4 regions of the Paenibacillus sp. TAB_01 genome follow, and region 1 is predicted to be linked to each of the others. Evidence: riboswitches for the same ligand, from Rfam matches in the RefSeq annotation. Region 1 holds a riboswitch; each other region holds the start of a gene.
The links. A riboswitch is a leader RNA that binds a small molecule or an ion and turns the genes downstream of it on or off. The one in region 1 is predicted to bind cobalamin.
Positions count from the first base shown of each region.

Region 2: it holds a riboswitch for cobalamin, as region 1 does, so the genes downstream of both, ACHHV8_RS26600 (ABC transporter substrate-binding protein) here and cobJ (precorrin-3B C(17)-methyltransferase) in region 1, are expected to answer to the same signal.
Region 3: it holds a riboswitch for cobalamin, as region 1 does, so the genes downstream of both, ACHHV8_RS07010 ((2Fe-2S) ferredoxin domain-containing protein) here and cobJ (precorrin-3B C(17)-methyltransferase) in region 1, are expected to answer to the same signal.
Region 4: it holds a riboswitch for cobalamin, as region 1 does, so the genes downstream of both, ACHHV8_RS23165 (hypothetical protein) here and cobJ (precorrin-3B C(17)-methyltransferase) in region 1, are expected to answer to the same signal.

Region 1 is NZ_JBIFNP010000001.1:5,704,835-5,711,959, forward strand. Features, by position in the region: gene ACHHV8_RS27765 (sirohydrochlorin chelatase) at 1-184, opposite strand, end outside; gene cobJ (precorrin-3B C(17)-methyltransferase) at 231-2,426, opposite strand; cobalamin riboswitch at 2,660-2,881, opposite strand; gene ACHHV8_RS27775 (hypothetical protein) at 2,950-3,162, opposite strand; gene ACHHV8_RS27780 (ferritin) at 3,499-4,002, opposite strand; gene ACHHV8_RS27785 (DUF1450 domain-containing protein) at 4,152-4,376, opposite strand; gene ACHHV8_RS27790 (NAD-dependent epimerase/dehydratase family protein) at 4,531-5,523, opposite strand; gene ACHHV8_RS27795 (helix-turn-helix domain-containing protein) at 5,702-5,926, opposite strand; gene ACHHV8_RS27800 (hypothetical protein) at 6,190-6,345, opposite strand; gene ACHHV8_RS27805 (hypothetical protein) at 6,559-7,020, opposite strand.
Region 2 is NZ_JBIFNP010000001.1:5,454,598-5,461,722, reverse strand. Features, by position in the region: gene ACHHV8_RS26635 (MFS transporter) at 1-381, shown strand, start outside; partial or broken gene cysK (cysteine synthase A) at 459-1,395, shown strand; gene ACHHV8_RS26625 (hypothetical protein) at 1,688-1,972, shown strand; gene ACHHV8_RS26620 (Lrp/AsnC family transcriptional regulator) at 2,259-2,750, shown strand; gene ACHHV8_RS26615 (aminotransferase class I/II-fold pyridoxal phosphate-dependent enzyme) at 2,765-3,964, shown strand; gene ACHHV8_RS26610 (aspartyl-phosphate phosphatase Spo0E family protein) at 4,093-4,359, shown strand; gene ACHHV8_RS26605 (hypothetical protein) at 4,451-4,975, shown strand; cobalamin riboswitch at 5,001-5,200, shown strand; partial or broken gene ACHHV8_RS26600 (ABC transporter substrate-binding protein) at 5,359-6,409, shown strand; gene ACHHV8_RS26595 (FecCD family ABC transporter permease) at 6,410-7,125, shown strand, end outside.
Region 3 is NZ_JBIFNP010000001.1:1,454,260-1,461,384, forward strand. Features, by position in the region: gene ACHHV8_RS07000 (nickel ABC transporter substrate-binding protein) at 1-950, shown strand, start outside; gene ACHHV8_RS07005 (class I SAM-dependent methyltransferase) at 971-1,717, shown strand; cobalamin riboswitch at 1,775-1,962, shown strand; gene ACHHV8_RS07010 ((2Fe-2S) ferredoxin domain-containing protein) at 2,170-2,532, shown strand; gene ACHHV8_RS07015 (LysR family transcriptional regulator) at 2,605-3,507, shown strand; gene ACHHV8_RS07020 (hypothetical protein) at 3,504-3,809, opposite strand; gene ACHHV8_RS07025 (GntR family transcriptional regulator) at 4,078-4,764, shown strand; gene dapA (4-hydroxy-tetrahydrodipicolinate synthase) at 4,933-5,859, shown strand; gene ACHHV8_RS07035 (sialidase family protein) at 5,884-7,041, shown strand; gene ACHHV8_RS07040 (type 2 periplasmic-binding domain-containing protein) at 7,112-7,125, shown strand, end outside.
Region 4 is NZ_JBIFNP010000001.1:4,780,841-4,787,965, forward strand. Features, by position in the region: gene ACHHV8_RS23145 (ABC transporter ATP-binding protein) at 1-82, opposite strand, end outside; gene ACHHV8_RS23150 (ABC transporter permease) at 103-975, opposite strand; gene nikB (nickel ABC transporter permease) at 972-1,913, opposite strand; gene ACHHV8_RS23160 (ABC transporter substrate-binding protein) at 1,915-3,189, opposite strand; gene ACHHV8_RS23165 (hypothetical protein) at 3,199-3,510, opposite strand; cobalamin riboswitch at 3,653-3,847, opposite strand; gene nrdF (class 1b ribonucleoside-diphosphate reductase subunit beta) at 3,925-4,890, opposite strand; gene nrdE (class 1b ribonucleoside-diphosphate reductase subunit alpha) at 4,915-6,999, opposite strand; gene nrdI (class Ib ribonucleoside-diphosphate reductase assembly flavoprotein NrdI) at 6,986-7,125, opposite strand, start outside.

The sequences.
Region 1 (7,125 bases):
GCGTGGCCCCTTGACGAACGCAATTCGCGATCCCTTGTGCTATGGACGGCGCTTCAAACTCCAAAAAACATGTCTCCACCAAAGGACCTTCAAGTCCTTCCGCAACGGAGCGGACAAATGCCCTGATCTCCTCGTTCCCCTCGGCATCCTTGCTTCCATGGCCAACAAATAAAACCGCCTTCATCTATGTACCTCCCATGTTTAGTCTTGCCTTCGTCCGTTCTCTCCGCTTAATCTCCGCAAACGGCATTTTCTATTGTAAAAACAGGGAGCTCTTGATGTTGGTACCCCTCAATTTGCTTGACCCGTTTAAAAAATTTATGGAATCGCTCATTCGGATGCCCTTCTGCGACATAGCGCTGCACAATCCGCTCGATCGTATTGACGATCGCTTCCGGCTCGATCCCCTCCGCTACCGGCTGCGCCGGATGGGCATTGCGTCCCACCGTCTTGCCTCCAAGAAACAGATCGAACTTGCCTTTGCGGTACACGATGCCGATATCTTCATTCACTGCGCCGTAGCAAGCCATACCGCAGCCGTTCAAGCCGATGCGCAGCTCCTTCGGCACGCGCAAGCCGCCCAGGCGCTCCTGAATCTCCTCCGCGTAAGGGATCGCGTCGCCTTTCTCGGCGTTGCAGAAGTCGCACGCCTTCAGCTGCGCCACATCGCCGATCGGCGCAAGCAGGAAGCCTTCCGCCCGAAGTCTGGACGTGACGGCCTCGGGATTGTCGGTCGGGATGCGCACAATCATCTGATGATGAGGCGTGTATTCCATCGTGCCCTTTTCACCGACCACATCGGCCAGGGTCAGCATCTGCTTCGCCGTAAACTTCTTCTCGACGACGCCCGGACTGACCGCTAGCTCAAAAATCGACTGCTGGCGGAACAAGCCCGCGCCCGCAAGACCTTGCGCCGGGGGAGTCTCTACGCCCTTGGCCCTGTCGGCCAGCTGCAGCGCCTCCAGCGCCAGCATCAGAGACGCGGCCGGGCTGGCGGGGCTGCGCTCCTGAACCGCCACCGCTGCGCTGCTCTCTGCCACCGCTGTCAGCACGCCCACGCTCACACTACGTGCTGCTCCGTCCGCCGCAGGCCCTGCCGGGCCACGCTCGGAACTCGCTGCCAGCACTCCGCCCACGCTCACACTACGTGCTGCTCCGTCCGCCGCAGGCCCTGCCGGGCCACGCTCGGAACTCGCTGCCAGCACTCCGCCTACGCTCGCACTACGCGCTGCTCCGTCCGCTGCAGGCCCTGCCGGGCCATGCTCGGCACTCGCTGCCGGCACTCCGCCCACGCTCGCACTACGCGCTGCTCCGTCCGCTGCAGGCCCTGCCGGGCCATGCTCGGCACTCGCTGCCGGCACTCCGCCTACGCTCGCACCACGCGCTGCTCCGTCCGCCGCACTGCCCGACGGCCCTCGCTCCGCTCCCGTGGGCAGTACTCCGCCGCCGGGCGCCTGCGCTCCGCTTCCTGCCGCCGCGTTTCCGCCTGCGAGCCGGCTGTCTCCTGCTTCACGCATCTCCGCCTCCGACCATTCATCGTCGTCCGGCTCCTCCCAGGCCCAGTCCTCGTCGCCCTGATCCTGCAGCAGGCCGTCCGTTTGCCTCAATGCCCACGGCTCGGCAGCCTCCTGAAGCCGCTGATGCGGACGAAGCGGCTGTACGTCCGCTCCGAGCGTGTACTTGCGCTGGTAACCGCGCGGCGTAATCATCAGGCCGTCGTATACGGTCGTCGACGAATTACCGATAATGACGGTCGTCAGCATGCCGATGTCATGATCCAGCATATCCCGCAGATTCGTCAGCACCACATGCTGACGGTCGCGATAGGCGCTTTTGACAATACCGACCGGCGTGTCTGGCGAGCGGTATTTCAGCAGAATGCGCTGGGTTTCCACGATTTGCCGCGTGCGTCTCCCGCTGCGCGGGTTATACAGCGCAATAACGAAATCCGCCATGCCGGCAGCCTCCACCCGTTTGGCGATCAGCTCCCAAGGGGTCAAATGATCGCTCAGGCTGATCGTGCACGCATCATGCATGACAGGAGCCCCAAGCAGGGAAGCCGAGGAATTGATCGCCGAAATTCCGGGGATAATCTCCACCTCAACGCCATGCTGGCGGCTCCAGCCTTTTTCCATCAGCACTTCATAGACCAGTCCGGCCATGCCGTAGACTCCGGCGTCGCCGCTCGAAATAACCGCTACCTTCTTCCCGGCTTCCGCCTGACGGACGGCTTCCTGCGCTCTGCTGACTTCCTCCGTCATTCCCGTACGCACGACGGACTGGTCCGACAGCAGTCCCCGGATCAGATCCACGTAGGTATTGTAGCCGATGATGACTTCGCTTTCCTGAATCGCTTCGCGCGCCCGCTTGGTAATATGCTCAAAGCTGCCGGGTCCGAAGCCGATAATTAACAATTTGCCTGCCATCACGCCGGGCCTCCCCATCTACATTGTATTGTCCTCATATTAAGGACTATGATAAAAGTCGAAGTCTAGTCCATTCGAAGCACAACTAAAAAAAGCATTCCCAACACATGCGCAATGTGTTAGAAATGCTTCTGTAATCATTATCCGTCTCCGGCGGCCGCTCGCAGTACAACCGTACCGTCCGCCCCTTTGATAAGCCGATCTCTAACACCTCCCTAAATCCTCGTAGGTCAACAGTGTTCTGAAGCTAGGCAGGTCTCCTGACTTGGAGCATTCTTACCGATGCCTTCCCGGGCTTTAGATCTGAAGCCCAGTGGCGTTTACATCTCGGAAAGACTGCCGATAATCGTATCGGCGCTCCTTACAGTGGCGGGTCCGCGCCGGATTTGCACCGGCTTCCCTTTTAAACCGAACGGGATTGCATCCCGCTCAGCACCTATTTCAATGATATGCAGTTGTTTAAACTTCATCATATCACTGGGAGTCAAGATTTGTCCAGACAAGGGGGTATCCGCAGGGGCAATTAAGGAGTTTGCGAACACCGGGCATCCCGTTTTTTTATGTCCAGGCTGAAGAAGGCTCCTGCAACATTCCATAATTCTTTCTGAGTTTCTGGCGTCGTCGGTAAAAAGGCTCCCGGATTCGGCACAGCAGACGCTGCTTCAAACGATTCCAGCGGGATCCGAAGCTGCTCCAAAATGACTTTGATATCAATTGTCTTGGTTTGCCCCTGCATACTTATTGACCACACTCCATCCAATTCACTTTACATCGCGTGTGCTTGTATAACTTCAGTATACCGGAAGCTGTCAAAAAATAATGTCACTTGCTGGAGGCCTCCGCTTCAGGATCCTCAGTATTTTTGTCGAAACGGAAACTATAAATAAATCTTTATGAAGATAGTCATGTTCCGCTAAGACCGCAGTCATAGTCCGTTATTCATCCGCTGCATCCGTCCTCACCCTCGGGCCCGGCATAAGCCGATTTTCGAATAGCAGCCACGAAAAAAAAGCCGCCCGCACCTTATGGCGCAGCAGCTTGGTTGACTTTATATATGTACCAATAGAATAGGTTAGGCGGTCGGCGGTGTGAAGACACGCTGCGCGAATTCCGCATCCAGCATGTAGAAAGCGTTGCTGTCCCTGTCAATGCGCTTCAGCTTCTGAATGATGCTGTCAAACATCGCTTCTTCTTCCACCTGCTCATCGATAAACCATTTGAGAAACTGCATCGTAGCATGCTCACGCTCGTTCAGCGCCAGATCGGATAAATGATAAATCCGCTTCGTAACGATTTGCTCATGCTCATAGCCATGCTCATACACCTGGAGCACAGAATGATAATCGTTGTTCGGGTTGTCCATCCCGGCAATGGTCGCACGCCGTCCGCGGTCATTCAAATATTTATACATTTTCATCGCATGGAACCGTTCTTCTTCGGCTTGAACGATAAAGAAATTGGCAAAACCATCCAAACTTTCACCGGAGCAATAGGCAGCCATCGCCAAGTATACCTGCGAGGAATAAAACTCAAAGTTCATCTGTTCGTTCAATGCCTGGAACAGCTCATCTGACATCAAGTGGGTATCCACCTTCCTATGGGTCTATTGTAGTTATTTCGCTCTCATTCCCGAAATATACAATAAAACCAATACTATTGCAACGAACAGCGCAGGAGAGAGGATCCATAAAAAAGTCATCAAGAATCGCTCCTTTCCGCGGGAAGCTACCCGATTCTGCTTTTCAGTTCTTTATAGAGCTTTTTCGCCGAAGGGGCGCAAATCAGCTGCTCCGACTTGCCGAACAATACCATGCAGCCTTTCGAACAGGCCTTACAGCTGCCGAGACAATCGCGTTTCTTGTGCTTGATATCCGGAAACTTGCTCTTCATGGCTTTGTAAACGGATTTGGAGCCTTGCTTCAGGTTTTTACAGCAGTACTTAATTTTCATATGGCTCAGCACTCCCTGTCGTCGTCGCTCGGTAAGAACCTATCTCAAATGATAATGGTTCTCATTATCATTGTCAATACAGGAATAAGCATCCGACAAGCCCCAAAGCCGCAAAAAATAAAGCTGCTGTTTCCTTTTTTTCCTTTTTAGATGACTAGCTGGCCGTTTCCTTGACCAAATCATGGGCATGCGGCCTGGCGTCCGAGCACGTTATGCCGTTATGGAGCGCATCCATAAACCGCCTGTACATGTAGTCCCCTACGATCTGCGTCAATCCCTCCTGCAGCTTGATCCGCGGCCGCCATCCGAATTGCTCCTCCGCCTTCTTGTTCGATACGCAGAGGTGAACGAAATCCTCCGGACGCGCAGGCATAAATTTCGGAACCGCTTTTTGATCGAGCATTTCATTCAGCATGTCGACGAGATCGACGATCCGGATCGATTTCCCGCTACCTATATTATAGGTTTCTCCTCCATCCAAGCTTAAGGCTTGAATATTGGCGGCTGCCACGTCCGTCACGTAGACGAAGTCCCTGGTCTGCAGCCCCTTGCCGTACAAAACCGGACGTTCGCCGTTCACATAGGCATCCACCGTATCGTAAATTACCTCGCCCGAGCCTCCAGGCTTCTGCCGCAAACCATACACATTCGTATACCTCAACAAGGAATAACGGAGACCGTACAGCGCCCCGTATTGTTTGATATATTCTTCCGCCGACAGCTTCGCTCTTCCGCTGGCCGTCAGCGGAGTGCAGCGGAACGTTTCGTCCACGGGCAGCAGCTCCGTTGCGCCGTATACATCGGCGGAGGAACCGTATACAAACTTGCGGACGGGAAATTCCCGGCACATGTCCAATAAATGGATCAAACCGCGCAAATTAGGGTTCAGTCCCTTATACAGCAGCGACTCGTCTACATCGGTCTGCTCCGCCAAATGGATGCAGTAATCCGGCGCTTCCTCTTCGAATATATCGCGAAGCTCCCTGCTCTCCAGATCCGTTTTGTATATTTTGCATCGCGGATTTGTTAAAGCTTCCCCCTCCGAATCCAAACGGTCGACAATCACAACCTCCAGACCTACCTTTAAAGCGTATTCCGCCGTGTGCGAGCCTATAAAACCGGCGCCGCCGGTAAGCAGCACTTTCATGTTTCTTCCTCCCTGCGGGTTATGGAAGAGATCGGCCCTTCCATTTATTTTTGATACATAACGTATCTCTGAATTGATATAAAAAAGCACTATTCGCACCAATCCAAATAGCGCCGCGGCAGTACGCTTCTTGTCAAAACGCTTATGATGCCGTGACTGCCATGCCGGCTCGGCTTCCTTACGTGGGGGGAAGCTGCTTGCTGCTGTCCGGGCCCTCCATCACATAATCCACGCTTACGGAAAAATACTGGGCGAGCTTTTTCAATGTATCGTATGTAGGCTGTCTGCGATCGTTTTCATAATGGGACAATGCTGCGCGGGTCACACCGATAATCCTGGCCAGTTCTCCTTGCGTTAATTGCCTCTCTCCCCTCAACTGGGAAATACGTTTTCCTAGTTTCATGACGCCGTATCTTTCCTTTCCCGCAAGTTTCTATCTCATACCGATGGCACGCCGTAAATTGGGGCGGGTTCTATGAAGCTGTCAAAGGCTCTTAAACCTGATTATACATGTTTTCCACTTTCGATACAATTCGTATCTAACAGTTTGTCAAATTAATTATTCTGAATGTTTACAGTCCGGCTTCCAAAAAAAATCCCACAGCATAAAGGCTGCGGAATTTTCCTCTTGCGTATGTGTAGCTCGCAAGCTTGCCTATGTATGTATTATTTCTTGGAGTCCCCGTCATCTGGCGACTGAGGATCTTTATAGGAAGAAGGCGGGGATTGAAGAGTAAACGTTTTCTCATCAAGGTTCAACTGTTTCATAATGCGATAAATGTCCATGGAAATGACCTTCCGGTTCGAGTAGCTGCTACTCATTTCGTAACTCTCTCCCTTTGTCTCATTGTTATTTCCGTTGCTTCCACCGGCTGTTTATAGTATCACTCTATGATACATTTTGTATCCTGTCAAACAGTAAAAACGTCAACAAAACGGGAATTTTGTATATCCATGTCGAAATTCATCTAAAAAATACTTTAGTATTTGCGGTTTTGTGAGATACTTCACATTTTTTAGTAAAAGGGCTCTTCATTAGATTTGAAATGATTGTCTGGGGAGCGAGCGGTTCCTGTAAGCGCGGGAATGAAAGGATATGTAGCTTGCAATAGCTCTTGAAATACTTGTGGCCGCCGTCTCCAGCATAGCGTTTACCGCGGCGTACATCCGGATCTGTTCCTGCTCGTCCAGACTGTACTCCATTCGATATTCGTAGGGAGAGAGCTCATTTAGGCGCTTGATGCCGCCTCCCATGATAGAGAAGGAGGTTCCTTCCAGCATAATCCGACAGCCGTAGATCAGTTTGCCTTCATCCGGAAGGAGCAGAGGGGTTGTAAAAAGGATAGTGTCGTTCCGAATATCCGTTATGGTGACAAGGGCGTACTTGTCCGTCGGAACAGGCTTGCGGTCCGCATGAAGAACGGACAATCTGCATTCGATGGAGGCCAGCCGCATCCGCAGCTGCGATTGCCTGACCGTGTTTAACAATTCATTCATCTCGCATCTTCCCAATCCTCGTTTTTTTAGGTAAAATAAACTCATGATACATTATGTAATACATTTCACACTTTTGAGCTTTACCTCAAAACATACGAATTCCCT
Region 2 (7,125 bases), 250 kb from region 1:
TTCGGAGCTCTCATGATCGTATTGATTCTCGTCCCTTTTTTCTGGAAAGTCAATTTTACGACGCTGCTTATTTTCGGCATAGGGGCAGGGCTCTTTTTTCCGCTGTATTCGATTCCGATGACGTCCTCTGTATTTGATCTGATCGGCAAAAATCCGGACAGCGTCAAGCAGAGGGAAGAATACATCGTGCTTCGAGAGCTGATGTTAAATATCGGCCGGATTCTCGGCACAGCGGTGTTTATCATTGTCGCTTCGAATTCCACCGCCCCGGCGGTCATGAATTGGCTGCTTTTCGGGATCGGCTGCTCGCCGCTTGTTTCGTGGTTTTTCATGAGCCGGGATGCATTGAAGAAGCAGGCGGTAAAGGCGGCCAAGCCTTGACAAAAATGTCTCTGCCGCTACAATTAAGGACGTTAGATAACGACCGGCAGGAAAGGCTTGGAAGGAGCGCGACAAGGATGACGAACAAAAGCAGACTCATGGTGGACAGCGTCACGGAGCTGATCGGCGATACGCCGGCGGTTAGAATCAGAAGAATGACCCGGGAAAACGATGCGGAAGTATACGTTAAGCTGGAATATTTCAACCCGAGCGGCAGCGTGAAGGACCGTGCGGCATTTAATTTGATCGCCCAGGCGGAACAGGACGGTATCCTGAAGCCTGGGGCGACTATTATTGAGCCGACGAGCGGCAATACGGGCATCGGACTGGCTATGAACGCCGCCGCCAAAGGCTACAAAGCGATCCTGGTGATGCCGGATAATATGACGAAGGAACGCATCAATATTTTAAAAGCGTACGGCGCCGATGTCGTGCTGACGCCTGCGGCGCAGCGGATGCCCGGGGCAATCAAGAAGGCATTGGAGCTGAGGGAGCAAATACCGGGCAGCTTTATTCCGCAGCAGTTTGAGAACAAGGCGAATCCGGACATTCACCGTGTGACAACAGCGCTTGAGATCGTTGAGCAAATGGATGGCAGGCTCGATGCGTTCGTAGCTACTTCCGGGACTGGCGGAACGATTACGGGGACGGGCGAGGTGCTTCGCGACAAAATCCCCGGCATCCGGATTTATGTGGTGGAGCCGCAGGGCTCCCCGGTGCTTTCCGGCGGGAAGCCGGGCCCGCATAAGCTGGTAGGCACCAGCCCGGGCTTTGTGCCGGCGATTCTTAATACCGGCGTGTATGACGAAATCGTCCAGGTGACGGACGAGGACGCGCTGCGCACGACGCAGGAGCTGGCCAGCCGCGAAGGCATTCTGGTCAGGCCTTCGTCCGGGGCGTCCGTATCGAACCGCGCTGCAGGTAGCCAAAAAGCTGGGCAAAGGCAAGCGGGTGCTCTGCATCGCCCCGGATACGGGCGAACGTTATTTGAGCATGGGGATTTTCGGCGGCTGATGAACCTGGTCAACAGCCTTGTCATACAATCGTTGTATTGAAAAAAAGCGCCTCTCTATAGTATCGGAGGCCGCTGAAAACGGGTAGGGCACGGAATCGTTCATGAACGAAAAAGGATTCCTGCTCGCGGCGGTGATTTTCAGTGGTCCTTCCCTATAGGGAGGGCTTTTTTTGTTTTACTTGAATTTATTGTGAAGGGGACAAGCTCATTTAAAATGGTGTTGAATATTTATTCATATATGTGTATAATTATAAATATCAAGAAGATAACTAATGGAAGGTGATCTAAGGGATGAAAATCGCACTGGACAATGTGGCTCCGACTCAAGACGCGTTTGAACAAATGCTTTCTTGCATGAAGGAGGGGCGGGGAACGGATGCGGCGCTTCAGTATGAAGTCTACTGCAGCAGTCCTTATGTGATTGCGGCGTACGATCAAGGCAAGCTTGTCGGTCTCGGACGGGTAGCCTCCGGTGACGAAGCGGCGGGCGGCTGCGATATTAAGGTGTTGGATCCGTACCGGGGAAGAGAAATCGAGGATTACATGCGAAAGCTCTTGTCCGTTCATCGTATATAATTCGTTTGGTATAGATAAACGTTTAAATAAAATGCGAGCGTAGAGCCTGGGGAGAGCATTCCCCGGGCTTTTGTTATGCGAGCCCAAGCTCCTGCAATTTTGCTTTGCAAAAAGTCAGTTGTTGGGTGTAATATGGAGTAATAATTTAATTATTTCCCGAGTATGAGCGCACACTTAAGCTTATGCTTCATTCATGCTCATGCTAACGGGAAAGTTTGCTGCGCAAACCCGGCAAATGTTATAAAGAAAGTTTGCTTAAGCAAACTCTTAGGAGGATCAACCGACAATGGAACAGTTCAAATTGCGCATTATCGACCTGCTGAAGGAAGACGCGAGAAGATCGCCAGCGTTAATCGCGACGATGCTCGGCGCCTCCGAGGCAGAGGTTGCCGAAGCGATCAAGGATCTTGAAGACGCGCACGTCATCGTGAAATACGCGACGGTCGTCAATTGGGCCAAGGTAGACGATGAGAAGGTAACCGCCTTAATCGAAGTTCAGATTACACCAGAGCGCGGCCGCGGATTCGACGCGATTGCGGAGCGCATTTACTTATATCCGGAAGTAAAGTCCGTTTACCTGATGTCCGGCGCGTATGACCTGCTCGTTGAGATCGAAGGGAAGACGCTGAAGGAAGTGGCATCGTTCGTCTCGAACAAATTGTCGCCGCTTGACCGCGTGTTATCGACCAAAACCAATTTTATTTTGAAAAAATATAAGCAGGACGGCATCACCTTCGAAGATCATGAAGATGACCGCCGTATGCTAATCTCGCCGTGAAGGACGATGAGTTCATGATGAATCAGACCGAAAAGCAAAGTCCAACAAACAAGTCGATGTCCGACTATCTGGCCCCGCTGGTCCGGGAGATTCCGCCATCCGGAATCCGCAAATTTTTTGACCTTGTCAGCGGCAGCAAGGATATTATTTCGCTGGGCGTAGGCGAACCCGATTTCAGCACGCCATGGCATGTGCGCGAAGCTTGTGTGTACTCGCTCGAGCGCGGCAACACGAAGTATACGCCGAATGCCGGTTTGCCGGAATTGAGAGAAGCGATTGGCGAGTACTTGTATGACTCGTTTCACGTCCCGTATGAGCCCTCCGATGAAATATTAGTAACCGTCGGCGGCAGCGAAGCGATCGATTTGGCGCTGCGCGCGCTCATCGTGCCCGGCGATGAAATCTTGATACCGGAGCCTTGCTATATCTCCTACTCGCCTATTACGAAGATCGGCGGCGGCATTCCCGTAGGGATCGAAACGTTCGCGAAGGACAACTTCAAGCTGACGCCGGAATCGTTAAAGGCAAGCTTGACGCCGAAGTCCAAAATCCTGATTCTGTGCTATCCGAGCAACCCGACCGGCGGCATTATGACCTATGAAGACTGGCTGCCGATTGCGAAGATCGTCGAAGAGCACGATCTTATCGTCATTTCCGACGAAATTTATGCGGAGCTGACTTATGAGCAGAAGCACGTGAGCTTCGCCTCGCTGCCGGGCATGAAGGATCGGACGATTCTGGTCAGCGGTTTTTCCAAAGCATTCGCTATGACCGGCTGGCGCATGGGTTATGCCTGCGGTCATCGTGACCTGATCTCCGCTATGCTCAAGATTCACCAGTACACTGTGATGTGCGCTCCGGCCATGGGACAGGTTGCGGCACTGGAAGCTTTGAAGAACGGACTGGAAGAAAAGGACCACATGGTCGAGTCATACAACCAACGTCGGCGGCTGGTCGTTCAGGGCTTCCGTGAAATCGGCTTAACCTGCCACGAGCCTCAAGGCGCATTTTATGCGTTTCCTTCGATTGCTTCCACAGGGCTCACCTCGGAGGAATTTGCTCAACGGCTGCTGTATGAAGCGAAGGTTGCGGCAGTGCCGGGCAACGTGTTCGGGCTGGGTGGAGAAGGCTTTGTACGCTGTTCCTACGCGACTTCCGTCACTCAATTGATCGAGGCGATCGAACGGATCGGTAAATTTATACAAAAACTGTAAATTCGACAAAAGTAGTCATTTGCAACCTCGGAAAAAGCTGGTATCTTTATAGTAAAGAAATATTTCATGAATTTTTATTTCTATGAAACGATCTTGTCTAAAGATACGTGGTTAAGGAGGGATGACAAATGGCTTTTCCGGAATATCAGCTTCGGCAGTATTTGAATATGGGTTGGGTTCGCGAGAAGGATCAACAGGCCAAGTGGATTTTTGGGAAAAAGAAGCAATCATCTTCTGCCTTATCTTTAGAAGAAGAGATTTATCAATTGCGAATGGAATTAGAAAAGCGGGTCCAGATAGACAAAAGCTTAACCTCTTCTGAAGTTGTGGAGATCAGCATGATGCTTGACTTGAAGATCAATGAATATATGAACCGTAACAAGAGGAACCGTTAATGCGGTTCTTCTTTTTTTTGAAAGAGCGCTCTCACTTATGATATGATGGTGGCTGATAGTATAGTGTTTTTCATCAGATAGGAGAGGGACTATGAGAGGGAAATGGCTGCTGATCTTCATGCTGTTGATGCTGGCGCTGGCCGGCTGCGGGAATGACCCGAAAGCGGACGTGCCTATTTTTATGATGGGGCAGAACGGGGTACCTAACGAAGTAGGAGATAAGCTGCAGGCCGCGCTCCAAGCGAAGGTAGGGCAGGCGCCGACGGTGAGCGTATTGACCGTACCTGTGTTCTCTATGGAAAAGCTGATTGTGGAAATAGCTGCAGGAGATAACGGGATTATCATCGTTCCGGCGGAGCAGTTCAATGTGATAGGCAAGCAGGGAGGATACGTCAGCCTCGACAACATTGCGAAGCAGGAGGACTTCCCATCAGGCGTGCTGGAGCTTCCGGTGGACGGAAAGACGGAAAAGCATTTGTACGGCATTCCGCTGGAGCAGACCAAATGGTTTACGGAATTGAAGCTGAACGGCAAGGACCTGGTCGCCTTCGTTCCGGCAAACGCGAAGAATCAGGATAAAGTCATGCAAGTGATCAAAGTGATCGCGCAAAAATAGACTGAGCCGCTCGGGCGGCTTGTCTCATTTCATACATCGAACAGGTGCTTATTCGCATACGAGATGCGATTCAAGTTAAAAGGGAAGCCGGTACGAATCCGGCACGGTCCCGCCACTGTTATTGGGGATGACCCTCAGGAAGCCACTGCTCTTACTTCAGCGGGAAGGCGAGGAAGTCTGCAGCTCCCCATAAGTCAGGAGACCTGCCTGTACGAACGAAGACTGTCCCCTTTCGAGGAAAAAGGAGCGTCGCGAGCCAATGGTTGCTCTGTCTGTTCAGGCAGGACGGCCATTGGAGGTCGTTATGCCCTTGGTTTCTTTTCGCCGAAAAGGAACGAAGGTTTTTTTGTTTGGCAAACCATGATCGATAGGAGTGCGGAATAATGAAGGCAACACGGGAAACAACAGGGAAGCGGTGGCTGCGTAAAGGGGCTGCGGCGCTTCTGGGGCTGACGCTGGCATGGAGTCTTGCAGGCTGCGGCGAGAAGCCGAAAACGCCGGGAGCGGGCGATTTGGCCGATCCCCCTAAAGCGGGCGCAGGCGCCAATACAGGTGGGCAAGCGGGGACGGGGGCGTCCGCCGGAGCCAAGGCGACAGTGTATCCTTTTAAAGTCAAGGATGCGACGGGACAAGAGTTCACGTTCGCTAAAGCTCCGGCGCGCATCGTTTCGGTATCGCCGAGCGAGACGGAAACGCTGTTTGCTCTAGGGCTGGGAGACAAAGTTGTCGGCGTCTCCGATTACGACGATTATCCTGCGGAGGCGGCAGGCAAGCCGAAGATGGGGAGCATCGTCAAGCCGAACGAGGAAGCGTTGATTGCCGCGAATGCGGACGTCGTGCTGTCCGGCGTGTCGCTGCCTGTGCCGGTAGTGGATAAGCTGCGCAGCCTTCAGGTGAATGTGTTCAAGGTAGATCCGAAGACGGTGGAGGATGTAATGAACAACATCCTGATCTTCGGGCAGCTGTTCGACAAGCAGGAGCAGGCGGAGAAGCTCGTTGCCGGCATGAAGGCCGACCTGCAGAAGGTGACCGATGCCGTGAAGGATTTGAAGCCGGAGCAGAAAAAGCGGGTGCTGATTGAATTTTCGCCGGGCTGGACGGTCGGCAAGGGAGAGTTTATGGACGAGCTGATCACGCTCTCCGGAGGGATCAATGTCGCTTCCAATGTGAAGGGCTTTGCCCAAATGAATGAGGAGCAAATCATTGCCGACAATCCCCAAGTCATTTTATACCCGAATAATTTAATTGATGAGAAATCCAAAAAAACGATGGATCAAATCATTAGGGAGCGCAGCAGCTGGGCGGGCATCGATGCGATTAAAAACAACCGGCTGGTCGGGCTGGATCAAAATTTGATCAGCCGTCCGGGACCGGCGGATTACACAGGGCTTACTGGAGGTCGCTAAAGGAATCTATCCCGAGCTGGTGAAGTAGATGAGACGGAAGCTCTGTTTATGGGGCGGAGCCGGCTGCCTTCTCCTGCTGCTGTCGGCTTCGTTCAGTTTATCGATCGGTACGGTACGGCTGCCCCTGCTGCAGGTATGGGGAATTCTGGCCCATCATGTGCCATGGATTCACGGGTATGTGACACCGGATTGGCAGGCATCGGCGGATCAAATTATATGGCGCGTGCGGCTGCCGCGCGTCGTGCTTGCAATCTGTGTCGGCGCTTCGCTCGGCATCGCCGGAGCCGCCTTCCAGGGGGTGCTGCGCAACCCGCTGGCGAGCCCTTATACGCTCGGCGTTTCGTCTGGAGCCGCGGTGGGGGCGTCCTTTTTGATTCTGACCGGGCTGCAGTTCGCATTGCTCGGCTCTTGGTCGGTGCCTGTAGTGGCTTTTGTGACGGGCGGTATCTCGCTGGTCATTGTCATCGCGCTGGCCCGTTCGGACGGCAAGCTGCAGCGGGAAACGGTGATTTTATCCGGTGTCGTGATGCAGGCTTTCCTCGGCTCCTTCGTGTCTCTGATGGTGGCTATGTCGAAGCAGGTCGTCAATGAGATCGTCTTCTGGCTGATGGGCAGTTTAGCGCTCCGGGGCTGGGCGTATTCCGGCGTGATGCTGCCGTATTTGGCTGTCGGGGCGCTGATTCTGCTCGGCTATGGCCGCTCGATGAACTTGTTCGCTTTGGGCGAGCGGCAGGCGGCACATCT
Region 3 (7,125 bases), 4.3 Mb from region 1:
AGCTGGATCGTATCGTATTTAAAGTAATTCCGGAAGGCCAGGCCAGAATCATGGCGCTTCAGAGCGGGGAAGTGGATATCATTGGGGGAGACCTGCTGGGTAAGATCCCGCTGGACAGCATCGAGGCGCTGAAAAAAGACAGCAGCATCACCGTCTACAACGATCAGACGATGAGCTCTCAATTCATTATTTTCAACCAGGATAATCCGGTGTTTCAGGATAAAAACGTCAGACTGGCATTTAATTATGCCATTAACAAGGAAAGCATGGTCAGCAAGCTGCTGAACGGGATCGGGCAGGCGGCGGACGGACTGAACCAGTACAGCGTGCCGTATGTGACCAAGGAAAATAACCAGTGGTACAAGTATGACAAGCCGAAAGCGAAGCAATTGCTCGAGCAGGCCGGCTTCAAGGATACGAACGGGGACGGCATTGTAGAGAAAGACGGCAAACCGCTGGAGATCAGCTTCGTATTGACGACCGATATGTTTCCCGAATGGAAGCCGATGTGCGAATTTATTCAATCGGAGCTTCTAGGGATCGGGGTCAAAGCCAATCTGAATGTGCTGGATGCGAACGCTTATGCGGACGCTCAAGTAAAGAGCCGCAAGTTTGATATATTGATCCAGCGTACCTCCTCTGACTCCTGGCTGCCGCACAGCGACCTGCTGCAATTTTTTACCATATTCAATGCGAATAACAAGGCGCGTGTATGGTATGACGAGCGTTTGGTCGAGAGCATCAACGAAACGCTGCAGACGATGGATGAGAAGAAGAGGCAGGAGAACTATGACAAAGTGTTCAAAATCATGCATGACGAAGTGGTGTGCATTCCGCTGTACTATCCTGTGACGACCTTTGCGGTGAGCTCCAGGGTTCAAGGCTTTAAAACCGGCGTCAACGGCTATGCGCCGATTGAATGGAGCCAGCTGGATATTGCCGCCAACTAAACGCGATCTAGGAGGATCTTATGGAGCTTCAGCAAAGAATTGAAAAAAATTGGACGGACGGTGCCGTTAATTACAGCAACAGTGTGAAGGGCGAGCTGGGCAGCATCTCGATGAAGCAGGCATGGATCGATATGATCCTTGCCCATGCTCCTCACACGGGAACGTTGGATATATTGGATGTGGGAACAGGCCCCGGTTTCTTTGCAATCATCATGTCGCTTGCCGGGCATCGGGTTACTGCAGTCGATTGTACGGAAAAGATGATAGAGCAAGCGCGAATGAACGCACAGCATGAAGGAGTACAGCCGAGCTTTCACGTATCGGATGGACATCAATTGGATTTTGCCGACGAGTCCCTCGATTTGATCATTAGCCGGAATGTCACATGGACGCTGATCGATGCCGAGAAAGCGTACCGCGAATGGAGACGCGTCCTGCGTCCCAACGGAAGAGTCATCATTTTCGATGCCAACTGGAACATGCGTTATTTTGACGAGGAATATATGAGAAAGCATGAGGAGGATAAGCGCGAATATGAGGCCAGGTTCAATAAACCGGCACAGCATTACACCGATGAAATGCATGAGTATAGAAAACGCATGCCGATGTGCAGCAGGCTTCGTCCGCAGTGGGATTTCGATACGTTGATGAAAATTGGCTATTCGAAGTTTTACTGCGAGATCGATGTGACGGACAAAGCATGGGACGAAGAAAGCCAGGTGAAATTCAAATCGACGCCGATGTTCATGCTGGTTGCGGAAAAATAGAATTTTATGGTGCTTGCACTGTTTATTCATTCCCTATATGATGGACAGTAAGACAAGTGAATATGATAAAGATCAGGTGTCTTTGCGAAAGCAAAGAGTAACAGGGAATTGGGTGTAAATCCCAAGCGGTCCCGCCGCTGTAACCGGGGAGTTGCCTTCAACGATGTCACTCAAAGAAATTTGGGGAAGACTGAGGGCGATGACGATACGGAAGCCAGAAGACCTACCTGATGGTTGCACCAAACAAAGCCTTCGGAGAAAAGGAGTGGTGTGCATGGAAGACGATGATGATTGGAGTATCTCGTTTTATTTAGCTGTGCACGGACGCCTGCCTCTTGATGAAGAGGCGGGCTTTTTTGTTGATGGAAATGGATGAACAGCAAGTATGATTATCCATTCAGCCATTTGGAAGTGAAGTAAACAGAGGGGAATAAGGGGAAAGGGGAGGAAGCATGGCTACATGGGACTTATCGGGTACGCAGCATCATGTCCTTATTTGTAATGGAGGAAGCTGTCTGCGCAAGCAGGGAGACGAGGTTACGCTTGCTTTACGGGAAGAGGTCGCATTGCATGGAGCGGAGAATCTTATTCATACGACCAGAACCAGGTGCAACGGCCGCTGTGAGGACGCATGTGTCGTCACGGTATATCCGGAAGGCATCTGGTATAAGGATATCGGACCGGAGAGCGCAAGGCTGCTCGTAAGGGAGCATTTGCTCCAAGGCAGGCCGCTGTATGAACGAATGGCTTATTCGTATCGGAACGAACGATTTGTTCCTACAGGCAGCGGCGCCAAAGGCGTTCCTCGCCATTAGCACGGCCGGTGACCCGGCTGTATAATGAGAGGGACTGGTTAGGACAAAGAACTTACGGAAAGGGGGAGCCGCTTGACTTTACAGCAATTAAAGTATGTTATCGAGGTCGCCAACCGCGGCTCCATCAATGAAGCCGCCAAACGGCTGTTTATTTCGCAGCCGAGTCTTTCCAATGCGATCCGGGAGCTGGAGGAAGAGCTGAAGATTTCCATTTTTGAACGAACGAACAGGGGCATCTCCCTTTCCAAGGAAGGGGCGGAATTTTTAAGCTACGCGCGCCAGGTGATAGAGCAGGCGGAGCTTCTGGAAGGACGCTACCTGCACGCGAAGCCGTCCCCGCAGCATTTCTCGGTGTCGACCCAGCATTATGCTTTTGCGGTAAATGCGTTCGTCAGCCTGGTCCAGGATTACGGGCAGGACGAATACGAATTGGCGCTGCGCGAGACCAAAACGTATGAAATCATTGAAGATGTCAAAACGATGCGAAGCGAAATCGGTATCCTGTACCTCAATGAGTTTAATGAAAAAGTAATAAAGAAGATGCTCCAAGCGGCGAACCTGCAATTTACCGGCTTGTTTACCGCTAAGCCCCATATTTTCGTCAGCATTTATCATCCGCTGGCGAAGCAGTCTGTCGTGACGTTCGATCAGCTGCAGCAGTACCCTTATTTATCGTTCGAACAGGGGGAGTACAATTCGTTTCATTTTTCCGAGGAAATTCTGAGCACAATCTCACATAAGAAAAGCATACGGGTGAACGATCGGGCTACCCTCTTCAATTTGTTGATCGGATTGAACGGCTATACCATCTCGACCGGGGTGCTGAGCGCCGATTTGAACGGCAATGAAATCATTCCGGTTCCGCTGGACTGCGAGGAAACCATTCACGTCGGCTGGATCTCGCATAAAAATACACAGTTAACGAAGCTGGGCGCGGCTTACATTGAAGCGCTCCGGAAGGCCATTGGCTGTTAAACGAAACTGACGGAACCATTCCGTCTCCATAAAATGGTTAGAGGCGGGGGGATGCGGTTCCCGGCCTCTTTGCTGCGCCTAGATAAGTCTCCTGTTCGAAAGTACCTTCCAGGTCGTTGAGCTGCCTCCGGCCGGAGCACCCTGCCGCACAGCTCGAGCCAGCGTTCCCGGGTTGCGGGACTCGTATATTCGAGATGGTGCATGAACGTTTCGAAATCTTCGAGACCGAAATGGCGGATGAGGGAGGTCATGCGTTGCTCATCTTCCACGTGGGATAAGAAATGAAGCAGCTCATATCGCATAAGAGGTTCCTCCTTGCCGGACGGATGTAAGTTTTCAAGCTGCTTGTATAAGCCTGCTTGACAGGGCAGACTAAGCAACCGCAGGACTGGTTTTTTTATTTTATTAGGCGGACACCGTTTTCATGATTGCAGGATCGGATTCGAAGCCCTGTGTGAGCGCTTCATGATGTGCTTGGAGTCTTTAAAATAATTCGTTGACGGATTGGGGAAACACATATATTATATAATATATGTTGTATACATCATTCGAAACAAAGGTGGAAGTGCAATGAGCTTACCGAAGATCGACACATCCAATTTATGGGATAAAACCTATGCGCTCTTGAAAGAAAGCATTATTCGCCGGAAATATGCACCGAACCATAAGCTGTCGATTCCGGAGCTTTCAGAGCAGTTAGGCGTAAGCCGTACGCCAGTAAGAGATGCGTTGACGCGTCTCGAAATGGAAGGACTTGTGAAAACGGTCTCTAAGGTGGGAACATTCGTGGTTGCTATAACGAACCAGGATGTGCAGAACATTATGGACACCCGGCTCATGCTGGAATTTTGGGTTATTGAGAAACTGAACAACGTTGATAAGGAAACGCTGAAATTCAGAATTTCGAGAATGCAGGACATTCTGAGGCAATCCGCCGCCAAGGTGGAGTCCAACCATGTGGACGAGTATTTGAAATCCGATTTTAATCTGGAGTTCCATCTGGAATTTATGGAGCTCGGACAAAATAAAAATAACCTCGATATTTATTTGAGAACGATGAATTACCGGTATATTACAATGAAATCATCGATCGTGACCGATGAAATGGTGAAAGTAGCTATGAACCAGCATCAGCAAATTGTCGATGCCATCTTGGGTGGGGACATCGGCGATATGAAGCAGGTCATCCAATTGCATCTGGAAGATTCGAAGGAACGGCTTCTCAAAGGAATTAGAGAAAACGGCGGAAGTATTTGAATGGAGCGTGGAGCGTTCCTTTCTAAGCGAAGGTTCGTAAGCCAGGCTGTAAGATCAGGAACGAGAGGATAGAGCATGCTTCTATTCAATCATCCTTTTTCTTCAATAAATGATGTATACAACATACTACACACAACAAAAGCAGTTAGTGTCGGAGGGGGCAGCTGGATGTTTAATGCAGAGGGAATAATACCGGCGATGATAACGCCGTTCAACGAGCAGCAGGAGGTTAACGAGGAGGCCTTGCGCTTTCTTGTAAAGCGCTTTCTTAAAGCCGGCGTTCACGGATTGTTTTGCCTGGGCACGAACGGCGAATTTTTCTCGTTAAGCTTTGAAGAGAAAATAAGGGTCGCAGCGATTGTCATTGAAGAAACGAAAGGGCAAATTCCCGTCTATGTCGGGGCAGGCTGTATCAGCACGGCGGAAACGGTCCGGCTGATACACGAGCTGGAGAAGCTCGGGGCAGATGCATTATCGGTCATTACGCCGTATTTTCTCTCCTTCACCCAGAAGGAATTGGCGGACTATTACCGCACATTGGCCGACGAGACTTCGCTGCCTATCGTCTTGTACAACATTCCGGGGCGAACGGGCAATGCACTTCATCCTTCGACGGTCAGCGAGCTGGCGCAAATTCCGAACATCGTAGGCATTAAGGACAGCAGCGGCAGCTTTGATACGATACTCAGCTATCTGATGGAGAGCAACGAATCGTTCTCCGTGCTGGCCGGCACCGATTCCTTAATTTTATCGACGCTGATGTCGGGAGGACGGGGAGCCATCGCAGCTACGGCGAACTTGTTCCCCGAGCTGGTGGTGTCGATCTACGAGCTGTGGAAGCAGGGAAGGATCGAAGAGGCGGAAGCCATGCAGCGGGGGCTGAGGGAAATCCGCAGTGCATTTCAATGGGGGACGCTGCCTTCGGTATTGAAGGAAGCGATGAACTGGATGGGGCTGCCTGCAGGACCGTGCCGCTTGCCGGTCAGTCCGCTCAATGCGGAGAAGAAACAAGATATTTCCCATTTGATGGATATGTATCATAAGCGCGGGCTGCTGATCGCCGACGATACTGTTCCTATGAAGAAGGTCACTTAACAGCTACATAAAGGAGGAATACTTGTGGGTTGGAGAACAAATCTTGTGAATCAAGGAATCGACAAGGACGGTATGCTGCGATCCCGCTATAACGGCGGAGCCGAATCGTACCTTCCTACCTCTTACCGCGTGAATCATGCGCCCAGCATGACGGAGCTCGCTAACGGGGACCTGCTTGCAGTATGGTTTGCCGGGCATACGGAGGAAGGACGCAGCGATATTGAAATCGTCATGTCCAGGCTAAAAGCGGGGGCCTTCCAATGGAGCGAGCCGGTGAGGGTATCCGATGACGATACCAGATCGGAGCAGAATCCGGTGCTGTTTGAAGCCCCTGACGGCAGGCTGCTCTTGATGTACACCGCGCAGGAGGCAGCTTCGATGAGCCGCGCGGAATTCAAGAAGCTCTATCCGAACGGGGCCTTTACCCGGCAGGAGACGGCGGTCATCCGGTGCCGCGAATCGGCGGACAACGGATATACCTGGGGACCGGCCCGCACGATGTTCGAAACGGAGGGCTCGTTTTGCAGGGCGCCGATTCATGTCGCAGCTGACGGAAGCTGGCTGTTCCCGATGTGGTACAGTAAGGCCGACGGCCGGACCGAATATGGCAGCGATTACAGCGTCATTCAACGCTCTGTCGATGAAGGGAAGACGTGGGAGGAAATCCCGGTCCCGAACAGCCGCGGCCGTGTTCATGCCTCGCTGATCTCCGGCGAAGGCACGAAGATGCAGGCCTTTTTCCGAAGCCGCGCCGCCGACCGGATTTATGTGAGCGAATCGTCCGACCTCGGACGCACATGGAGCGAGCCCGAGCGCACCGTGCTGCCCAACAATAATGCGTCCATCCGGGCGATCCGCCTGCAGAGCGGGCGGTTGGCGGTCATTTACAATCATGCAAGCGCGAACGCTAACCCGGAGCTCACGGTTTGGCCCAAGGTCAGATATCCCGTAACCGTGGCCTTGTCTGAGGATGGCGGACTCACCTGGCCGTACCGCAGGGTGATCGAAGGCGGAGACGGTTTTTGCGGAGAGGCGAATGAAGCCCTCAATCGCCGGTATGAATATCCGTGGCTCACGCAAACCAAGGACGGCCTGCTCCATGCTTCGTTTGCGTACGGCGGGCGGGAAGGCATCAAGCATATCGTTTTGACGGAGGCGTGGGTAAGGGGCACAGAGCAATAATATTTACACCGCGGTTGAAAGCGTTTACCGATTGTTGTAAGGATAACAATACCTTCTGGGGGGATCCACCTTGTTTACGAAAAA
Region 4 (7,125 bases), 920 kb from region 1:
AAACCCCATTTACTGCATGAACCATCCCTTCTCGGATACGAAAAGAAGCCTTCACCTGACGTATTTGAAGAAGCGGAGCCACATACTCACTTCCTTCCCGTATTAAAGCAGCGATTTCTCTTGAGTCGATTTAGTATCCAGCCTGTCTCTCAGGTAATCGCCTATCCAGTTAATACACAATGAAACGATGGCAATACAAAGCCCGGGAGCCAGCATAAGATGGGCATAGCTTCGGAAGTACGGCCTGGCATCATTCACCATCACTCCCCAATCGGCCTCCGGCGGTTGAAGCCCAAGTCCCAGAAAGCTCAGCGAAGCGATGGATAAAATAACTCGTCCGATCCGGATCGTAAATAATACGATTAATGGTCCTATCATATTAGGAAGGATGTGACGGAGAATCATATAACAAGGCCCGGCTCCAAGGGCGCGGATGCCTTCAACATAAGGTTCTTCGCGGAGCTTCATTACTTCACCGCGAACGACACGCGAGAATTCCGGCCATGAAGTGACGATAAGGGCGATGAACAAGCTCTTCATCCCGGGCCCCAGCGTACCGGCAATGGCAAGCATGAACGCCAAGCCCGGCAAGCCTTGAAAAATGCTGACGATCCCTTGGATGAGATCATCGATCCAGCCTCCCCAATAGCCTCCTATTGTCCCGATAATCAGACCGAGCCCCATCGTAACGGCCGTTACCGCAATGGCGAGAACGATGGAGACTCTTCCGCCATAAAGAAGCCGGCTGAACACATCTCTTCCCAGCGTATCCGTCCCCAGAATATGGGCTGGCGAGAGCGGAGCGAGACGCTCCGACATCTGAACCTGATTGAGGTCATACGGCGCGATCCAAGGTGCCAGGAAGCTGCATAATAATACGAACAGAAGCACGAGACATGCGAACCCGGCAGCCCCCTTCATCAGCGTTTCATTGGCGGGGCCCCCATTCAAGCCGCGTTTCAGCTTCAGCTTCATTGAAGCTTCCCTCCCAGCCTCAATTGCGGGTGTATCACAAGATAGGAGAAATCAACCAATACATTGAAGGCGACATAGACAAGTCCCGTAAATACGACATAGCCCTGTATCACAGGGTAATCTCTGCGAAAGATCCCATCCATAGCGAATCTTCCTATTCCCGGTATGGCAAAAATCACTTCCACAATGACCGAACCGCCCAGAATGGCTCCAAAGTATGAACCAATGACGGTAATGAGCGGAATCATCGCGTTACGCAATGCATGAATGAGTAATATGCGTATGTCGCGCAGTCCTTTGGCTTTGGCGGTTACTATATAAGCCTGATTCCATACCTCAAGCAGAGCCGCGCGTGTTAAGCGCATCAGCACCGCACTCGTTCCTGCTGCCAATACGATGGCGGGCATGATGAGGTGCTTTATCGTTCCATAACCGCTGGTCGGCAGCCAGTGAAGCTTTTCGGAGAATACCGTGATCATCAGAATAGCCAGCCAGAACCCGGGGATGGAAACCAACGATAATGCTGCAATTCTAGCTGTATGATCCACGGCCGTATTTTTCATTAGAGCCATCAGCATGCCCAGTGGAATCCCTGTCCCAACGGCAATGATTAGAGCCATGCCCGACACGCTTAACGTGACGGGCAGCCGGCGAAGGAGTTCTCCGCTCACGGATTCTTTCGTCATGTAGGATGTTCCCAGATCCCCGTGACAGGCTCTCCACAGCCAATGAATATATTGGACCGCCATCGGATCGTTCAGTCCAAGCTCCGCTCGCTTGGCATCGATCTCGGACTGCGTCGGCTCGTTGACCCCATTCAAGGTTAAAGCTTCGACCGCAGGATCTCCGGGCGAAGCTGCACTTAAAGCAAAAGCTATTAAAGAAATACCCATCATGACCGGAATGGCTGCCGCTATCCGTCTCAAGAAGTACATCATCTTAAGAGGCCCACTTGAGCTCGGGAAGCGTCGTTCCGTAAATCGTCGCTTTATAGCCTGTAATTTTCTTGTTGTAAGCAATCAAGCTGGCATCGTTAAAGAGGGGAATCGTCGGTAGATCGGATGCGGCAATCGTCTGAAGCTCGTTATAGATGTTTTTCCGCTCGTCCATACTCAAGGTGGTTTTCACTTGATTGAGCAGCTGGTCCACTCTGTCATTCTTGTATCCAAGGCTGTAGCTCTTATTGCTGGAGCCCGTGCTGGATAAATAGTTGGTGAACAGCGTATACGGATCTCCGTTCGGCAATCCTTGTGTGGCGAGAGCCAAGTCATAATCCCCTTTGGACTGCGCTTCCTTGAATGCCGCCCCGTCCAGAATCCGGATATTGACGTCCAGCTGCAAATCCTTCAATACGGACTGGAACAGCTCCGCTTGCGCTTTATAAGGATAGCGGTCCAAGCCATAGGTCGGAACGATCAGATCGATGCTTTTTCTTTGACTGCCAAGGACTTCAACAGCTAATTTCTTCGCTTCCTCCGGGCGGTAGTCCGGCTTCATATCTTTATAGAAAGGCGAGGTGTTATTCAAGAAATTCACCGTGGCCGTTGGATAACCCAGGTAAAGCTCCTTCACTAACTGCTGACGGTCGATCATCATGCTAACGGCTTGACGCATATTGGGGTTATCGAAAGGCGCTTTTTTCCCATTAGGGTGCAGGTAGTGAGAGATCGTCGATTTGGTCGCCGATATTTCGAATTGCGAATCCTTCAGCAGCTCCTTCGCTAAGGTCGGCGGGATCGCGCCCAAGTCCATCACCCCCATAATTTCGCCGGACTTCAGCGCAGCAAGCCTGGTATCGGGATCTGGAATCACGCGAACGCGAATCCGCTTGGCAGCCGCTTTCTCCCCGTAATATCCGTCAAAGGCTTCCAGCAGGGCATATTGATCCTTCTGATGCTCGACCAGCTTGAAAGGGCCCGTCCCTTGCGGGAGTCCGTTGAAATCTCCCTTTTCATTGAAATTTTTGGGACTATAGATCGGGCTGGAGAAATTCACCATCGAATACAGCAAGGTCGGCTGCGGATTTTCAAAGACGAGCTTGAAGGACATGTCGTCGATTTTGACGACGTCTTTTAATCCTGGATAGGAGCTTTTGATATCTAACGTATAGAACGGTGAACTCTTGGGGCTGACCTGCTTGTACCGGTTAAAGTTAGCGATCACCGCATCGGCATTCAGCTTCTCGCCATCATGAAATTTGACATTCTCCCGCAGCTGAAAGGTTCACTCTTTGCCATCCTGCGACATGGTCCAAGACTTGGCCAGCTTGGGAGCAGGCTGTCCGTCCTCGGACGCTGTAATTAAAGGCTCCCACACATAAAGAATGGTGCTCGTATAATAAGCATCCTGAGGTCCTGGAGCCAGGTCGCGCGGAGCGGCCAGAACCACTTCTTCCGGGTGCGCGCTGCCGGATGCAGGTGATGAATTAGCTTGTGGCTGCGCAGCCGGACTGCATCCCACTATCGCAAGGAGTAAACACAGGGCAAGCAAGACAAGCTGAAGCGTGATTTTGTTGCGTGTAAATGAATGAAGCATGACTAAGATTCCTTCTCTCTTTCTGAAGTAAAATGCAAAAAAGACATCTTTACCCAGAAGTGAAGAAAGGTAAAGATGCCCCGATTGTTGAGAAACAAACGACAAGCCGTCCTTAACACTTCCCTATCTTCCGTAGGTAAAAGCAGTGCTGACAGAACAGGCAGGTCTCCTGGCTCTGGATTCTTCATCTTCAGCAGCCTTCCCGGTTCGATCCTAAGACCAGTGGCATCGTTGCTGAGACTCTTCCATTACAGTGGCGGGACCACGTCGGCATTGCACCGAACTTCCCTTTTAAGCTTTAGCTGCCGCTAAAGCACCTTGTTCCCACAATATGCAATTATGAATTTCGGTTGAAATCTATCTGATCATATATTAAAATTCCGTTTTGGGCAAGCGCTGGCGCTGGCGCCAGCGTCAATCGCCGAACAGAAAATCATCATCCGTCAACGTTTCCACATTCACCGTCCGAATATAGCCGTTGCCTTTCTTGGAGAAGAAATCGTGCTGCTTCGTGCGGGTATTGATCCCGTTGAGGACAATCGGATTAATCTCTTCGTCCGGGAATAACGGCTCCAGCCCCAGATTCATCATTGCCTTATTCGCGTTGTAACGCAAGAAGGCCTTCACTTCGTCCGTCAAGCCCACAGCGGAATACAATGCCTCGGTGTACTGCTCCTCATTGCTATGCAAATAACGCAGAAGGCCTTGCAGCGTCTCATAAGCGGCCTGCTGCTCGTCCTCATCCATCTGGGCATAAAGCTCCTGAGCCAGCATGCCTACGTACAAGCCGTGAATGCTTTCATCGCGGAGAATCAGATTGATAATCTCTCCGCTGCTCGTCATTTTGCCTTGCCCGGCCAAGTAGAGCGGATAAAAGAAGCCGCTGTAGAACAAGTAGCTTTCCAGCAGCACGGAAGCGGCCATCGCCAGATACAAATCTTTGCGCGAAGTGATGCCGTTATAATATTGGGAGATCGTCTCCGCCTTCGTCTGCAGGAAACGGTTGTTCTCAATCCATTGGAAGATGGCGTCGATCTCTTCTGTCGAAGCTAAGGTCGTAAAAATACTGCTGTACGATTTGGCATGGATTTGCTCCATCATCCCCATAAAACCGAGAACGGCTTTGCGCTGCAGCCCGTCAACCAATTCAAGAATTTTCGGCATGCCGACGCCGCCCTGCACGGTATCCAGCAAAGTCAGCCCGCCGAGCACCTTCATGTACAGCTCCCGCTCCGCTTCGGTTAAGGTCAGCCAGGACATTTTGTCGTCGGACAGCGGGATTTCCTCATCCGTCCAAAACTGCATAATATTTTGCTTCCAGAATGTATCTGTAAACTCGTCATCGGGACGGTTCCAGTTCACTGCTTTCCAGACACTCATTGCTGTCACTCCTCTCCAGCTTTCTTATACGGAACAACTGATGCACTCTTCGACGGAAAGATGGTTCGTCCGGGTGTAATAAAGAGACTTCAGTCCTTTCTTGGCTGCGTAAATATAATATCTTGCGAGCTGTCTCGTCGTCACATCGCTATTAACGTGCAGGACTGTGGATATGCCTTGGTTCACATGCACTTGAATGGCTGCGATCAAATCCAGCACCTTGAATTGATCCATCTGATAAGCCGATTTATAGTAAAAATAGTTATCCTTGCTCAAATACGGCATCGGATAATAGGTGGTCGAGTTGGCGTAAGTCCGCGTTTCGATCTGCTCCACGATCGGCATGACGCTGGAGGTGGCATTCTGGATATAGGAAATGCTCTGCGTCGGCGCTATGGCGAGCCGGTAGGCATGATATAATCCGTGCTTCTGCACGGCAAGCTTCAATTGCGCCCAATCTTCCGGCGAAGGAACCGCCATCTCCTTGAACAGCTGCTGTACTTTACTTGTCACCGGTCTATAATCCGTTGCTAAATAGCGGTCGAAATAAGCTCCGCTGGCATATTCGGAATGCTCGAAGCCGGCAAACGTCACGCCGCGTTCTTTGGCGATTTCCATGCTTTTCTCCAGGGAGTAGAAGTTCATCATCATGAAAAAGGCACCGGCGAAATCTCTGGCTTCTTCGCTTTCGTACGCGATTTTGTTTTTGGCCAAATAGCCGTGAAGGTTCATGGCGCCAAGTCCGACCGAATGCATCTCCCGGTTCGCTTTGGCGACGCCGGGGGCGTTGGAGATGTGCGTCATATCGCTGACCGCGGTCAGCGCGACAATTCCTTCTTGAACGGATTCCTTCAATTTGCTGCGCTCCATCACATTGACGATATTTAAGGAGGCAAGATTGCAGCTAATGTCGCGCCGGATCGAATCCGGCTGGCCATAATCCGCTATTTCCGAAGTTTCCTGCAGCTGGAATATTTCCGTGCACAGATTGGACATTTTGATCGTACCGAGCTGTTTGAGCGGATGCGCACGATTGGCATTGCTTTTATTCATAATGTACGGATAGCCGGATTCCAGCTGGATCATGGATATTTTAATCATCATATCCCGCGCGCTCATCACGGCTTTCTTACGCACACGATCGTCCTCCAGCAGCGTGTCATACATCTCATCGAGATTCATATCGTCCAAATGCATGCCATAGGCCTTATACACGGAATAAGGGGCAAATACATGCAGCGGTTTATTCTGTTCCGCCAGCTGGTAAAACTTATCGGGAATGATCAAGCCGATCGATAAAGTTTTGAGCCGCGTTTTCTCGTCGGCATTGATTTTCTTGCTGTCCAGCAGCTCCAGGATATCCCAGCCGAAAATATTATAATACGCCGCGCCCGACCCTCTGCGCTGGCCCATCTGATCGGCATAGGAGAACGCATCCTCCATCAATTTGAGCACCGGCATAATGCCTTTCGCCGCACCTTCCACATTCTTGATGGATTCGCCGCGACCGCGTAATTTGGACAAATTCACCGCTACGCCTCCGCCGATTTTGGAAAGCTGCATGCAAGTAGCGAGAACATAGTTAATGGAGTTGAGCGAATCGTCCATTTCGAGCAGAAAGCACGAAACCATCTCACCGCGCCGGCTCTTACCCGCATTCAGGAAGGTCGGCGTCGCCGGCTGTACGCGCTGCTCCATCATAGCCGCAGTCAGCATCCTTGCAGTTTGGATATCTCCGGCAGCGAGGTGCAGGGCAACAATCGCGACCCTGTCCGCATAATGCTCCAAATATAACGCACGGTCATTGCTCTTCATCGCGTAGTCCGTATAAAACTTGGATGCGGCCATATACGATGGAAATTCAAAGCCATAACCATGAGCAATCGTATAAATTTCTTCAACCTCATCTTGCGAATAATGCCGGTATACATCCTCGTAATAATCATGATCGATCATATAGCGTACTTTCGCAGTCGTGTCCGCAAAATGGACGCTCTTGCTATGTACTTCTTTCATAAACGCCTGTACGGCTTCCTTGTCTTTATCCAATTGAAAGAAACCTTCCGGATCTCTCTGCAGCAGCAAATTATTCAATTCAATATGCAGCAACTCCGCACACCTCCTGTTTAAACCTCTCCACATCCTGCTTCGTACCTGAAAGCTCGAACTTGCTGAGTACCGGAACCTTGTATAATTTCGCAATCAGATCGGCGCTGCGGGCAAAGCCCTCGCCCC